Desulfomonile tiedjei DSM 6799: one gene and its partner. The protein of the gene in region 2 binds, or shares a complex with, the protein of the main gene of each other region. Links are inferred from orthologs where the notes say so. Each region holds a gene or a part of one and is shown on either strand. Other genes may lie near its edges.

Region 1 (3,096 bases), 5.2 Mb from region 2 along the record:
ACGAACTGCTCGACTATTCCGCGGATATCCATATTGCCGAGCTTTGACTTGGTCTGACTGTCAAATTGCGGATTCAGCATTCGGACACTGAGAACAGCCGTGAGCCCTTCCCGAAGATCCTCACCGCTTATGCTCACCTGACTTTTTCCGTTTTTTAGCAGGTTTTTAGAACTGGCATATTGATTCACGGTCCTCGTTAACGCGGCCCGAAAACCGGAAAGGTGTGTTCCACCTTCGAAGGTGTTGATATTATTGCAGTATGAAAATACTGTCTCTGAATAGCCGTCGTTGTACTGGATGGCGCATTCGATAAAATTGGAGTCTTTTTCTCCGATAATATAGATGGGGTTCCCATCCATTGTCTTTTTGGCCCGGTTAAGATGTTCCACGAAAGAGATTATTCCGCCTTCGTACTCAAAAACGGCTGGCGCCTTTTGGGATCGCTCATCTTCAAAACTGATCCTGAGGCCCTTATTCAGGTAGGCAAGCTCTCGTAAACGGGCAGCTATAATGTCATAGCCGAGTTCGAGATTGCCGAATATTGTCGAATCGGCTTTAAAAGTTATTTTTGTACCGTTTCTCTTGGTAGTGCCTACGACTTCAAGATCGCTGTCTTTTTTTCCTCGCCGGTATGTTTGGCGATAAACCTGGCCGCCTCGCCGTATTTCGAGTTTGAGCACTTCGGACAATGCATTCACGACCGAAACACCGACCCCGTGGAGTCCTCCGGATACTTTGTACGTATTGCTATCGAATTTCCCCCCTGCATGCAGCATAGTCATGACTACTTCCGCTGCGGGGATCTTTTCGGACGGATGCATTTCCGTGGGAATACCGCGGCCGTCATCTTCGATGGTGACTGACGAATCCAGGTGAACGATGACATCTATATTGTGGCAGAAACCTGCCAGGGCCTCATCGACAGCATTGTCAACAACTTCCCAAACCAATTGATGAAGACCTTCAGTACCGGTGTTGCCAATGTACATTCCCGGCGTATTTCTGACTGCCTCAAGGCCCTCCAAAACTCTAATATGTTCTGCACCATAGCTATGAACTTGCTGTTGTTGTTCCACAGCGTAATTTCCTCTCCAACGTAAAATTGGTTGATTTGCCCGGGCTTCTGAACCACCTTGCGGATCGTATTTTGCTGACCCGGTGTATTCTTTTCAGGAACTCTATAGCGGATTCATTTCCGCATGGGCATGACGAGGTTAAAATAGGATGCAACGGGTTCCGGACTGATTACTATGGGCGCACCTTCCTGGAGAAAATTGAGAGAAACCTGCTCGGAATCGATGGCTCCCAGAGCCTCTATAAGATACGCGACATTCACGACCACGGTGATGGGATCTCCGGAATATTCTGTTTCCACTACATCGCTGGCCGTGCCGAGATCCGGATGCGTTGCACTGAGCTCGATTCTCCCTGGTTGAACGTCCAAGACTATGCCCTTATTCCGTTCGGCAGCCAATACGGCTACTCTCCTCAAAGAATGGAGAAAACTCGTTTTCGGCACTGTTATCTTCTTTTCACCGGGAGGAGGCAACACTTTCCGGTAATCCGGATAATCTCCTTCGATGAGCCGAAGCGTCATGAAAAACTTGTCCGTTTTTAGCACCATATTCTTCGGTTCGAATCCAATGCTCACATCTTCTTTCACGCTTTCCAGCAATCGTTTTAGCTCCATCAAGCTCTTCTTCGGGATCAAGACCTTGGATTCGATAGGCAGTAAAACTTCACCATCTGCCAGTGCAAGCCTGTGACCATCCGTTGCAACCAATCTGGTCTTTCCCTCATTTCGTTCAAAGAGCACTCCATTCAGGTTGAAGCGGGAATCGTCGTTTGAAGAAGCGAATAACGTCTTGTCGATCAAGTAAATCAAGTCAGCACTTGGAATCGTTGCAGTTTCGACTTCCTCCGCAGCCTGCCAAACCGGATATTCCGATGCATCCATCCCGGCAAGCTCAAATACACTCCTTCCCGAACTGATCTTTATCCTTCCATTCTCTTGAAGTTCGACGGTGAGATCGCCGGAAGGTAGTTCCCTTACAATTTCGAAGATTTTTTTGGCAGGGACCGTGATCATCCCTTCCTTGCTTATAGAACAAGTATACATCATTTGAAGCCCGACTTCCAGGTCTGTGGCTGTAATCAACAGACTGGAATTACTGGCATTCAGAAGAATGTGAGACAAGATGGGCAGAGTGGATCTTTTTTCCGTAATGGGAACTGTCTTGGATAAACCTTCAAAAAACATGTCCCGAGCGATTTCAAACAACATGGAAGCTCCTTTATAGTGCCTAGAAACAAAATATGTTGAGAGATTCAAATCTGTTGTATGGAAAGAGGATATGTGAAATCGACTTCAATTTTCTCTGCAAAAAACTTTGGAGTGCTTTGACTCCGTTTATTCTTTTTCTTTGCATAGAAAGAAATAAAGAAGTAGTCGTAGTAGGTCTTGTGAAAATGTGGAAATCCCATTCCAGAGAAGTCTGACAGCGATTCCCGGTTGTGAAATACATGTTGATAAGTACTCGCGAAAAAAGTGCGTCACTGCATGAAGCAGGGATGTTCACTTTTCTTGAACAAGTTTTCAACACGATGTTCACAGACGAATATCCTTTTTCAAACCATCGATGAAATTCTTGAGAGAGCTGTCCTGTTCCATCTTTTTTTCAATCTTTCTGGTAGCATGAATGACAGTTGAATGATCTTTCCCGCCGAAAGATGCCCCAATTTCCGGATACGAAAGCTCAGTGAGTTCTCGAGCCAGGTACATACCCACCTGTCTTGGCTGTGCGTACAACTTATGTCTCTTCTTTGATTTTATATCAGCAGGTTTCACATTATAAGCTTTTGAAACGACAGAGATTATATCATCAACGGAAATGTTCTTTCTCGGTCGGTGAAGTATTTCCTTCAGAGCGGTTTGTGCAAGGCTCTTCGTCAGAGGAAGCCCCTGAAGCGTACTCATGGCTACGACTCGCACAAGATATCCGACCAATTCACGGACATTCGATTCTACTTGTTCCGCAAGAAAATAGGAGACTTCGTCAGGAATCTCCATTTTGTCTTCTGAAGCTTTTCGTCTCA
Region 2 (3,283 bases):
AGCAAAACAGTCATAAGTGCACAGGAAAACAATACCTTCACGATTTTCATAATCGCCTCCTCATGGTTTATTACTTGTGTTGACTGAGAAGAAGGATTCGCGTTAAATGGTTTGATGAAAAAGATTCACGTTGAATTGCGGACTACGGAGTGAAGCACCTGTTCAGACGCGTCGATGAAGAGATCGCGATTTGTCGGCACTTCCACTGTACCCTGGAATGGCCTGAAATGTGTGCCGAATCTATGGTTGAATTTTGTTATCCGGGGAACTGTCCGGAAAAAAAACGGACAGATACAATATGTATTGTGTGAACCCCTTCACAGTGCAGGGGAATGGGTACAACAGGATCTTAATATCAGGTTTCGGCACTAAGGATTGTCAATCGTTCCGGACTCCACGCGGGAAGAATACCGGATTGTTCTTGCCTGGATCTTGACGAGCGCGGAAATAATCTGGTACACTCGCTGAGTTTTGCCGATCCTTCCCGAACGCGCCGGTGAAGCGGCCATAGCCGGTGGTCGGAGAGGGCGGTCTGGAGTTACTGAACCCGTCAGGTCCGGAAGGAAGCAGCGGAAGTAATCTCGGGGACCGGCCCTCAATCCCGATCACCGGCCGTGGTCGTTTCTCACGGCATCGGATGCCTCGCACAAATGCCATCATATCTGGTTCTCGCAAGAAAGTACAGACCCTCCACATTCTCCGAAGTAGTCGGACAAGGCCATGTGGTTCAGACTCTCTCGAATTCCATCATTTCGGGTCGGGTAGCGCATGCCTTCTTATTCTGCGGTGTACGCGGCGTCGGCAAAACCACGGTTGCACGCATTCTGGCCAAATCGCTCAATTGTTCGGGCCGCGACGCAGCCGATCCGAATCCCTGCAATTCATGCACGAGCTGCAAAGAGATAAGCTCGGGGACCTCCGTCGATGTTCAGGAGATTGACGGCGCATCCAATACGTCGGTGGAAAATATCCGTGAGATCAATGAGAACATAAAGTACCCGCCTGTAGCTTCCCGGTACAAGATCATCATCATCGATGAAGTCCACATGATCTCGATCAATGCATTCAACGCGTTGCTCAAGACACTTGAAGAACCGCCGTCACACGTGAAATTTATCTTCGCCACTACAGAATCCCACAAGGTTCCGCCCACGATAAACTCCCGGTGCCAGCGGTTTAATTTTCGGACTATTTCGGTCAAAGAAATTGCCGACGGAATGGAAAAAATCCTGGTGCAGGAGGGGATTCAGGCCGAAGAGGAAGCGCTCATCCTGCTCGCACGGGAGGCGGGCGGTTCGTTCAGGGATGGATTGAGTCTCTTGGATCAGATTATCGCATTCTCGTCTCAGCGGATAACTGTCCAGGACGTGACGCAAATCCTCGGAATTGTCGGGAAAGACTGTTTCGGCAGACTCGTCACTGCTGTGCTGGACAGGGATCCTGCAGAGTCCTTGAAGATCGTTCACGAACTCTTTCAGCAAGGATTCGATCCGGAACAAATCGTGATGGATTTGATCCAGTATGTCCGCAATCTCATTGTAGCTCGGAGTATTCCCCGGAATGCTCGAACAGAAGGTTTGATTGAAGCGCCGCCTTCCGAGATTCAAGACATGGAGGACATTTCCGGACGCTCTTCACCCCAGGAACTCCAAAACCTATTCAGCATTCTTCTGAAGAGTGAAGGAGAAATCAGGCGTTCCGGAAATCCCTGGGTGACCATGGAGATGACCATCCTCAAGATGGCGTATGCGCCTGAACTCACCGATCTCGCAGAGATCATCCGCCGCATTGATAAGGGTCTTCCGGCAAGTCCGAAACCCAGACCTTCGTCGGAGCCCCCTCCAAAATCGAAGAAGGCTGAAACGAGCACTTTGCGGCCTGTGGCTGCAGTACCCGATACTCGACCGGATCCTCCGGAAGATATTCCCCCGGAGACGTTCACCATCACTCAGATCATGCCGCTTCCGTCCGGAAGTCCGGATGAGGTATGGGCAGATCTCAAGGATCGGTTCAGGTCTGAAAACGAATCCATTTTGCCGTCCGTAATGGATCACGGGAATCTGCTTTTGTTCGGTCCTACAGAAGTTGAAATCGGTTTCACCAAAAAGATTCATAAAGAAAGCTTCGAGTCCAGGTTGGCTAAGAAGCCGGAACTTGGCACCTTGCTGCAGGATTTCTTCGGAGGAGCGCACATCAAAATTTTGACGTTGGCGGCTCCCACCTCCCTGGACACCAAAGATCCCTATGCAGGGCCTTCGGATGGAGAAAGCGACTTCAACCGCGCTCTGAAAACGGAAGCAGTCGAGAATCCTATAACGAAAGCCATTCTCTCGGAATTCGACGGAAGCTTTGTAGAGGATATCAAGATCTTAGCGTTGCCTAAGATGTGATTGGGTCAGGGGGATCTTGAAATTCAAGGAGATCCCTTCTTGACAGAGGTGACTCAAATTTCTAACCTGCTAGTACGATCTAATGAGGAGATGTTATTATGGCTGGATGTAAAAGCTGCTCAGGACGTTCGCACCTTGCCGGGCCCAGACAACCCCGAGCCGTGGAAAAACTTGGTAACTGCGAATTATCGAGCAATCCGAGGTATCCTCGCATTTTCGTTGGAAAACAAGCTATCTATTCTGACGAAAACACTCAGTTGATAGTCACCGTGATATCCGATGAATCTGATGAGAAGCAGGACAAGTTCACCCTGAAACTGACGACCATCTTGAAAGACCTTCTCGAGAACTATTCCGACGGTGACCAGTTCCAGATCGATCAGATTGCCGGCGAACATCGCTGGAAATTGCACGCACTCATTTAGTTGGAATTCACTTCCTTATAGAGTTGATTGTACACGGTCGGGTGAGTCGCCTCACTCTGACCGTGCAGCAAAACAAAACCGTCTGCAAGTTTTGAATGTGATCTTTTTCGGGGGCTGCCGTGGATAGACAGTTTGACCGAGAGGGGCTTGCCAAGAACGATGGCCGTGAAAACAGACCCGCTTTTGTCGCAGTCAACGGCACGGTGTATGATGTGTCCGCAAGCAAGCGGTGGGCTGGTGGAAATCATATGAAACGCCATCAGGCGGGAACCGATCTAAGTATGGATATAATCTCCGCTCCCCATGGGTTGGATGTGCTGGACCGATTTCAATCAATAGGTGTTTACACGCCCACTTTGCAAGCACCATCTTCCCCGCTGAAAGCGCGGGTGGAAGATCTTCTTGACACGTACCCTTTTTTCAGAAGACATCCTCATCCTGCCGTCGTCCACGTCCCTGTCGGGTTTC

The links.
Region 1: the proteins of dnaX (region 2) and dnaN are in contact, whole or in part, in a cryo-EM structure (PDB 8GIZ), measured with the Escherichia coli proteins. The link is inferred for Desulfomonile tiedjei DSM 6799 from one-to-one orthologs.

The regions. Positions count from the first base shown.
Region 1 is NC_018025.1:880-3,975, reverse strand. Bases 238-3,096 are described here. They hold dnaN (DNA polymerase III subunit beta), read right to left. Parts: upstream 2,285-3,096; coding sequence 1,190-2,284; downstream 238-1,189. Other genes in these bases: dnaA (chromosomal replication initiator protein DnaA), read right to left, coding at 2,609-3,096; gyrB (DNA topoisomerase (ATP-hydrolyzing) subunit B), read right to left, coding at 238-1,076. Outside these bases: more of gyrB, read right to left, coding at 1-237. UniProt on the Escherichia coli protein: Confers DNA tethering and processivity to DNA polymerases and other proteins. Acts as a clamp, forming a ring around DNA (a reaction catalyzed by the clamp-loading complex) which diffuses in an ATP-independent manner freely and bidirectionally along dsDNA.
Region 2 is NC_018025.1:5,157,773-5,161,055, forward strand. The notes cover bases 121-3,020. They hold dnaX (DNA polymerase III subunit gamma/tau), read left to right. Parts: upstream 121-650; coding sequence 651-2,390; downstream 2,391-3,020. Other genes in these bases: DESTI_RS22075 (hypothetical protein), read left to right, coding at 2,489-2,815; DESTI_RS29280 (DUF2231 domain-containing protein), read left to right, coding at 2,935-3,020. In the rest of the region: DESTI_RS22065 (Spy/CpxP family protein refolding chaperone), read right to left, coding at 1-50; more of DESTI_RS29280, read left to right, coding at 3,021-3,283. UniProt on the Escherichia coli protein: Part of the beta sliding clamp loading complex, which hydrolyzes ATP to load the beta clamp onto primed DNA to form the DNA replication pre-initiation complex.